DNA from 2 places in the Erythrobacter aureus genome. Region 2 is predicted to be linked to the other one. Evidence: riboswitches for the same ligand, from Rfam matches in the RefSeq annotation. Region 2 holds a riboswitch; the other holds the start of a gene.
What was found. A riboswitch is a leader RNA that binds a small molecule or an ion and turns the genes downstream of it on or off. The one in region 2 is predicted to bind cobalamin.

Region 1: it holds a riboswitch for cobalamin, as region 2 does, so the genes downstream of both, DVR09_RS11670 (TonB-dependent receptor plug domain-containing protein) here and DVR09_RS08030 (DUF6580 family putative transport protein) in region 2, are expected to answer to the same signal.

What each region holds. Positions count from the first base shown of each region.
Region 1 covers NZ_CP031357.1:2,390,115-2,394,527, forward strand. Annotated here, with positions in the region: gene DVR09_RS11670 (TonB-dependent receptor plug domain-containing protein) at 1-1,867, opposite strand, end outside; cobalamin riboswitch at 1,944-2,169, opposite strand; gene DVR09_RS11675 (cell wall hydrolase) at 2,360-3,445, shown strand; gene DVR09_RS11680 (hypothetical protein) at 3,567-3,908, shown strand; gene mdh (malate dehydrogenase) at 4,265-4,413, shown strand, end outside.
Region 2 covers NZ_CP031357.1:1,629,868-1,634,280, forward strand. Annotated here, with positions in the region: gene DVR09_RS08015 (TonB-dependent receptor plug domain-containing protein) at 1-401, shown strand, start outside; gene DVR09_RS08020 (Dph6-related ATP pyrophosphatase) at 444-1,262, opposite strand; gene DVR09_RS08025 (ABC transporter substrate-binding protein) at 1,255-2,073, opposite strand; gene DVR09_RS08030 (DUF6580 family putative transport protein) at 2,039-2,569, opposite strand; cobalamin riboswitch at 2,607-2,772, opposite strand; partial or broken gene DVR09_RS08035 (tRNA-binding protein) at 3,667-4,005, shown strand; partial or broken gene DVR09_RS08040 (sulfotransferase family protein) at 4,002-4,413, opposite strand, start outside.

The sequences.
Region 1 (4,413 bases), 760 kb from region 2:
ACGCTCCGCGGCCCGGCGAAGCATAGCCCGCAACCGTCTGGTAATCGCTGTCGAAGACGTTCTCGACCCTGCCGTATATCTCGACGGTTTCGGTCACCGGCAGGGCAGCGCGCAGGTCTAACACCTCGTATCCGTCGAGCCGGGCAAGGTTGCCCGCATCGTCGAAACTCGGCCCCACCAGCCGCAGGTCCGCGCCCAGGGTGAGCCCGAAAAGCGCTTCGTAATCGGCGAACAGCGTGCCCATATGCCGCGGACGCCGGGCGAGCCGAAGGCCGGTGGTGCGATCTTCCGTATCGACATAGCTATAGACAGCCGAGAGACGCAGCCCCCTCGCGATGTCGAAACCGGCCTCGGCTTCGATACCCTGGGCTCTTGCGCGGTCCGTGTTGTCATAGGTGCCGAAAGGCCGATCGGCGCAGATACCGCCGGTGATGCCGAAACAGGATACGAACCCGATCAGATCCTCGCCGTCTCGGCGAAAGGCGGTAAGTGCCAGGTGCGTACCTTTGCCCCTGCTGCCCTTTTCCAATCCGATATCGAGACTGGTACTTTCTTCGGGTTGCAGCTCCGTATTGCCGTAATTCGACAGCAACTGAAACAATGTCGGGGCCTTGAACCCTTCACCCAGGCTTGCCCGCAGGCGCCAGTCGCTGCCAAAGCCGTAGGAGACATCGGCCCCGTAGCTCGCATTGCTGCCGAACAGCGAATGATCGTCTACGCGCGATCCGATATGCGCCGCGAACCGGCCCATCACGAAGCCGAGCTGAACATAGGCGCCGAAGATATCCGCCTCGCCATCGGGGCTGAAGCTGGCCGAATAGTCGGTCCATTCCTGTTCCGCGCCGAAGGCGACGGTGACAGGCCCGATGGCGCGGTATTCGCCGCGCAGGCTGAGCCTTTCGGAGCGACCATCGGAGGCGAAAGTGGTCGCGCCGTCGGCATCGAGATTGTCGCGCTCGGTATCCGACAGACCGTAGGAGCCCCTCAGCGTGAGATCGTTGCCGTAATAGGCGAAACCCACATCGCCCCAGAGGCGGCGCGTTTCCTGCGTGTCGAGCGTGTCGGAAAACGCGAAGGTCGGCGGCGGGAAACCATCGAGATCGAGATCGCCCTCGCTCCAATTGGCATGGGCGAAGACTTCGAGATTGCTGGCCAGATCGACGAAGACCTGTCCGCCCAGGGCAAGCTGTTCGAAGCCGTCGCGCTCCGTACCCGATGCAGCGGTCGAAAAACCATCGGTGCGATACCACGATCCGGTCAGACCAGCGTAATATCCATCACCGCCGATCCCGCCTGCCGCGCTGGTGAACAGCGTGTCGCGCGAGCCATATTCCGCATTGCCCAGGAAGCCGGTCTCGCCCCGCGTGGAGATATCGACAACCCCGCCAATGGCATCCGATCCCCAGATCGTGCTGTTGGACCCGCGCAGAATATCGAATTTGCCCGCTGTGCCGAGCAGGAGATTGCCGAAATCGAATCCGCCGCCGGGCGCGGCCGGATCGGCCACCCGGACGCCATCGACCAGTACCAGGACCTGCTGCGAATTCGCCCCGCGCAAATTGACCCCGGTAAAACCGCCATTTCCGCCATTGCGGCTGAACGATAGCCCAGGCGTGCGGCGCAAGACGCGGGTGGCATCGGCCCCCTGAACACTATCGATCTCTTCGCGGTCGATAATCGTCACGGCCTGCCCGGTATTGGCGATAGCGGTGCCCAGGCCGTTGGCGGTTACAGTAATCGTGGGCCGGACGGAATCCGCAAGGACGACGTCGGATTGGTGGACGGCACCGTCTTGCGCCTGAGCGGCCACGGAAATCGAGGAAACAGTCAAGAAAAAGAAGAATTTACGCACAAGAACTCCCATCATAGACGAAGTGCCGTCCATGACGGGAAAGGGCGGAATTGCGCCTTTCCGCGTTTGCCACCGGTACACCCCGCCCGTGGCCGAACGACGGTCAAGGGCAGGTCTCCTGGCTCCCGGATCGACACTCTCCCGCCGCCTTCCCGCCCTTCGACTAGCTCAGGACAGTGGCATATGGCGGGATCGCTCCCCGGTCACAGTTGCGGGGGCAGCGAAGGATTTCCCGTTCCGCCTTACGGCGGCCTTGGGTCACCTTCTTCCCTCTTCGGGCCTGTGCAAACAGGCCAACCCGTGACTCGGCGGCCCGATTAGCCTGCGATTTTGCATTGCACAAGATCGGTCTTCGTTAAGCATTGCGGTGCTAAGGTGCCGAACAACCCGCATGTATCGCCAGGCCCGAAGCCGGGGGCGATGGTCCCAAACCGGGATGGACCGCACGCGAAACTGTTGAATCGGCTGCAATTAGGCTATGTTACGGGGCTGATGAAAGGAAACGCTTTGACCGCACGCGAAAGGGAGGCCGGATCGGCAAGGCGCGCCAGCCGCGCGCCGTCCTCTCGCGTGTCTCGCCTCACCGAAAAGCGCCGCAAGCGGCACCAATTGCTGGCACGCGGCGGTATTCTGGCAGCGGCCATCGCCCTGCCCACAGTGGCCGCACAGGGTCAGTGGTCGGACTTCAAGCAGGCTCTGGGATTGGCCGAAGAACGTGTCGCGCTTACCCCGATGCCGTTCGAGACGGCGGGAGAAAGCTTCCCCGGATCCGCTTTCTACTATCTCGAGGATGCGCCGCGCCTCGCCACCGATCTTTCCGATCTGCGGGAGGCGGAGGGGCAACTCGAAACCGTCGAGTTCGCGGACAGTCACGGTGCGGGGGCGGCCGCGCAGGCCTTCCGCCAGGCCGGCAGCGGTCTCGACAAGGCCCGCGCGCTGCAATGCCTATCGATGGCGGTCTATTACGAAGCGGCAAGCGAGAGTTTCGGGGGCCAGCAGGCAGTGGCACAAGTGGTGCTCAACCGGGTTGCCCATCCGGCCTATCCAGCCAGCATATGCGGCGTGGTATTTCAGGGGTCGGAGCGGACGACCGGGTGCCAGTTCAGCTTTACCTGCGACGGATCGCTGCAGCGCAAGCCTTCGCGCAGAGCCTGGGCGGTGGCGCAATCGATCGCGCTGGGTGCGCTGGCGGGCGAGGTCTACAAACCTGTGGGGCTCGCGACCCATTACCACACCGATTATGTAAACCCCTATTGGGCGGCCAGCCTCGATTTCATCGGCGCGATCGGCACCCACCGCTTCTATCGCTGGAAAGGCGGCGCGGGAACGGCGGGTGCCTTTACCGACACCTATGCCGGCAGCGAACCGCTGGCCGCGCCCAATGTGCGGCGCGCGCAGGCCGAAGTGCCCGGCCCGGTTCGCCCCTCCCCGCCCTCGAACGCCGCAATCGCCCTCGATGCGCGGCCCGCCGCCACACCCGTAGGCGCGGCTACCACGCCTTCGGAGCACGAGGATACGCTGCCGCAATCGGGGCGCGTGCGCGATGAATACGCCAATTCGGGCAAATGGATCGCCGAACCCGGCAAGAAATGACATTCTGCGGGGGGAGGGTGAACGGCGTTTACACTCGGACAACCATGTCGCGGAACCGATGCTTAGTGTCGACCAGCTAGGGCACTGCAGTCAGCCCAGTCGCTTCACGAGGTCAGAGGCAATGCCCCTACATTTCGCCGCCGCCCGTTCCACCGCACACTCGCCGATTGCCCGCGCGCTGGCCAAAAAGGCGCATGCACGCGCTGCCAACGACAATGGCGACATCGCCCATATCCTGGCGCGCAAATCGAACTTCGACCATATGATGCGAGCCGCGCTACGGCATTTCGCCGAACACGGGCTGGGAGCGGCCGAGGCTGCGCGCCAGCAGGCGGAACAGGCGTATTCCGACGGCGACCGCGAAGCCTATGACTGGTGGCTGGGCGTATGCCGCACACTCGACCGGCGGCTAGCCAGGCAATTGGAAGATAGGATCGCGATCGAGACCCTGCTGGCGCGCTGATCCCCGGCGTTGCCTTGCCCGTCCGCATTCCGGGCGGCCACGCGGCAATCGCGCCTTCGGCCGGTTTCCACCGGATCGAGCCCTGCCGACCGACGCGGCAGGAACCTTGCCGGACACCAAGCGTCAAGACAGGAAGCACTGCCAAAACTCCGCCCTTATTGCAATTGCGAACTATTTGCAAAGATAGTTCGCAGCCTATACTTATTGCTGGTTGCAATCCCGTCCTCACGGGCCTAGGCCGCACTCGCAATCGACCGGGTGCCGTGCTTCCTTTGCGGGACACATGAAGCGCGGCCCCAATTATGGTCCGGGCATCATCATTGTCCCGCACGGCAGGAACAAGGACGCTACCCTCCATGGCACGCAAGAAGATCGCCCTCATCGGCTCCGGTATGATCGGAGGCACCCTCGCCCACCTCGCGGCGAAGAAGGAAATGGGCGACATCGTCCTGTTCGACATCGCCGAAGGCATGCCGCAGGGTAAGGCGCTCGATCTGTCGCAATG
Region 2 (4,413 bases):
AGGTATTCGCGACGGCACAATTCGGCGAGGCCTGGCGGGTCGACGGAATGTACACCTATCTCCACGCGCGGGAGAACGGCGTCGAGGAAGTGCGGCGGCCTGCTCATACCGCCAGCCTCGCCGTCGATTGGCAGGCATCGGGCGATCGTGGCGGCGTCACGATCGTCGCCCGCTACAATGGCGATGCGGTGGATGTTGCCTTTATCGACCCGTCTTTTGTTCCGGTGCGCGTCGCCTTGGACGATTACCTGCTCTTGAGTGTAAACATGCGGTACGCGTTGAGCGAAAGCGTCGAATTGTTCGGGAGGATCGAAAACGCGCTCGACGAAGAGTACGAAGACGTCTTCAGCTTCGCCACGCCGGGTCGCTCCGCCGTGATTGGGGCGCGGGCTCGGTTCTAGCGCATGTCTGACTGCCTGCCCGATCGCACTGCGGCCGGGCAGTCAGCTGCCCTGGTCGAAGGTCACGCGCGTATGGAACTCGCCATTCTCGCCGAAAGCGTCGATCCCGCGCGGCAGTTTAGCGACGCAATTCGCATCGAAGATGTCGCCGACAGACACGCTTTCGAGATCGTGTCGTACTGCGCTGATCGCGCATATCGCGCCGGATGCGGCCAGCTTAGCGAGCAGCAGCGCATAGTCCTGCTGCCAGAGCGGGAAAGACAGCTGCATGCCGGACGTTGCCGGGTGCTTTCGGAATGCTTCCTCCCGCCAGCTTCGGATATGCGTGAGATGAAGGTCGCCGAAACATAGCCCGGAGCAGCCCGGCACGAGAGCGAGCGCAGGCGCAACCTGGTCGAGATAGTCCGGCCCGGATTGAAGCGGCACTCCGATAAGAGGCAGGCCAAGATGCTCGGCTTGCGCGACCACTTCGGCGATCGCCATTTCCTGATGCGCGATGATCCGGCTGCGCGCATCGAAAGTGGTCAGGAGAACGATCGGCGTGTCGGCCTCCGCTGCCAGGGTCAGATAGGCCAGATAGCTGTCTTTCCCACCGCTCCAGAACAGGATACGCGCAGCGGGGTCGGCCGCAGGACGCGTCCGTGTCAACCACGCCGCCTGCTGGATGCGGTCCGCGCGATCCTCCGTGCGCACCTGTTCATGGTCGAACGGGCAATGCCTGCATCCTACCCCGCAGCACCGTTCGCGCTTACGCAGGCCGATACGGGTGAAGACCTGATAGCCGGTTTCGGGATCGCGGTAGGTGTCTTCCCCGCGCGCACAGGCCTCTTCGTGCAGGGTCCAGTATCCTGGTTCAGGCAACCGCCATGAACTCCGTCACTGCATCCGACAGCATTTCCAGACTCGGTAGGAGCGCGGGGCTGGGTCGGCTGAAATGCAGATGGCCGTCGAGAAGGATGATGGGACAGCCGAGGGGGATGGTTTCATCGCGCGCGCGCATCTCATCGAAGCCGCAACATGCGACGATCACAAGGTCGGGATCGGCACCGGCAATCGTTTCCCATGTGGTCGCGAAAGAGCGATCACCCGCCCGGCCAAGCAGGTTCGTGATGCCGAGCAGATCGATCATATCGGGGATCCAGTGACCGGCGACGAAGGGCGGATCGAGCCAGTCGAGGAAGAGGATGCGCAGCCTGTTTGTCGCATGGCGACCACGAAAAGCGTCGAGAGTGCGGTCCCAGCGCTTCTTCAGGGCAGCAGCCTCGTCTTGCCGGTCGATCACATCCGCCACCTGATCGAAACAGTGCGGCACATCGGCCAGACGATGCGGGGAGAGATCGACTAGCCTCGGCTGGCTCGACAGGCCAAGCACTGCCTGTTGCACGTCGCCGGACGGAACCGCGCATACGTCGCATAGCGACTGGCTGATAACGACATCCGGCGCGAGCGCTTCCAGCGTCTCGATATCGAGTTCGTAGAGCGGCCTCGTCGCCGTCTTCACCTGCCGGTCGATTTCCGCCGACGAAGCACCCTTGTCGATCCAGGTTCTTGTCAGTTTGGGAAGATGATCCCAATCGCCCGAACAGCTATGGCTGACGCCGACCAGACTCTGGTCGGCGCCAAGTGCGACGACGATGTCAGTCGCGCTGGGGAGCAAGGATACGATGCGCATCGAGCTTCTCCAGCAGCGCGATCAGCCCGAAGGCCGCTCCGCCATAGATGACATTGGCGAGAATGCCTTTGAGCAGGAACGGCAGACCGGCGACATAACAGGCAAGCCAGCCCTCTGCCGTGTTCGGATAACAGCCCATCGCGATCGGCGTCAGGTTGGAAACCAGGTAGAAGACGACCGCGTTGACGACCGCGGCAACGCCAACGGACCGAACGCCTATCGATACGAGCGGCTTGCTTACCGACAGCGTTGCCAAACCATGGGCGAGATAGACGAAGCTCATAGCTAGGAGAGCGTAAAAGCCGCTCATCGCGTCCACGATAGCAACCGTCGCAAGAACGGGAATGCATGCGTAGCGTTTCGGGAGATAGGCGGCGGCGAGCATACCGACTGCCCCGACCGTCGAGACACCCATTACGTGCGGTAAAGCGTGTGAGGCGACGCCAGCGAGCGTCAAAGACGCCGCAAGCGCGCCATATTTGGCGTGCTGGTTCATGAAACCTGCTCCATCGACCGCCAATCCTCGAGCGGCTGCTTGAAAGGTTCGAGAGGCCGGTCTCCGGACTGACGAGTCTCGATCGGCAGCGCCTTCCCATCCATCGGACAGTGGCGTGCTGCTGCCGGTCACCCGATTACCGTTGCGAGGACAGTACCGGAATTGCACCGGTTTCCCGTTCGCCGTCTCGAATGCGCTCTTGCGAGCGACGCATGCTGCTAGCTCAATTTGCCGAATGATGGAACACAAACCTTGTTCAGATTGAAGTCTGCTGAAACTGCAATGACAGGTGTATGCGCGCGGAGAGAGCTCCTTCAGCTTTTGGGTAACCAATGAATAAGCCTGATTGTCCCACTTGGAGGGTCGGAAATCGACCGACAGCTTTCCGCATTTGCTGCCCAAAACCGGACCGTCACCTTCCGGCTCGAATTCCGCCGTTTGAGGGACGGTTGGCTGGTGCTTTGCTACGCGCCAAACCGTTTGACCGCAGCATTGTCACGACTTGACGCAAAGTCCAGTTGTCGGGGATATCGGCGGGGGTATTTTCACGAGGCGAATTCGGAATTAGTGAGCAGAATCAAATTCATACTTGTTCTCAATATGCTCCTCCTCCGCTACCAGGAAATAGCGTCCGTATAGGTTCGTATGCGTCCGCATGTGTTCGCCTGAAGCCGCGGCCTTGGGCGTGTTTCTCGTCCTCGTGGAATCAAGCGATGCCCCCCAACTGCGCGGTCGAGCCGGGGGGCTTTTCTCGCCTGTGCAATCGCTTGTTGAGGGCATGCCCCAACGGGGTCCTTCGCAGGGGTCCCAATTTACTGTTTGAGTTCGAGTCCCGCCTGAGGATCCGAGCAGAAGCGACCGAATTGGGGCAGGGGAGGACCCAGCCTTTTATCTCCTGAAATGACCGCTTCGCGGCCAAATCCAAGACCTTGGCTGCCGAGTTCCTGGGTCCTGAAAGCAGATAATATTGCTTGTCAGTCGGCCAGCATGGAATGAGCATTTTCGAGCTTGGTCAAATCTCTCGGCTCGACTTCTATCAGAGAGTTCGGGATTGAATGAGGTTCGACAAGCGTTCGGCTGTCCAATAGGCTGAGACGATGGATCAAATCACGTTCTCAGACTTCCTCAAGATCGATATTCGCTGCGGCAGCGTTCTTCGCGCCTAACCTTTTCCGGAAGCGCGCAAGCCCGCGCTCGAGCTGTAGGTCGATTTCGGCGGGAAGATCGGCGAACGCAAGAGCTCTCCGCAGATCACCGATCTTTACGCGCCGGGAGATATTGTCGGCCGACAGGTCATGGCCGTCGTGAATTTACTACCGCGCCAGATCGGCCCGTTCATGTCACAGGTGCTGGTGTTGGGCTTTACCGATGCCGAAGGGCGGATCGTGCTCGCCGCGCCCGATGGCGAAGTGTCCAATGGCGCGCTAATAGCCTAGGAGGCGAGAGAACCGAGCGCTTCTCTCAGCGGATCGAGCCAAGGCTCGAATGGCTTCCAGGCATTTTGCCCGCTGCGGTTGATGGGTTGGCGCACCTGTTCGCTGCTGGCCGTTCGAACCGCGCGCTCGCTCTTGTGAAAATCGAGGCAGGCTTCCTCGAACGGTAGTTCCAGATAGCCAAGCATCCGCCGGGTTTGTTCTTCGAGATCGTCGAGCACGTCTTCGTGCTGCACGCGCAGGACCTTGCCCGGTAGCACGCGGTCCCAATGGTCCATCAGGTCGACGTAATCGGCATAATAACGGCCAATCTCGGTCAGGCCGTAGGTGAACTCCTGGCCCTCCGCGAACAACTGCTTGAAGCTCGAAAAACAGCAGTCCATCGGATCGCGGCGGGCATCGATGATCTTG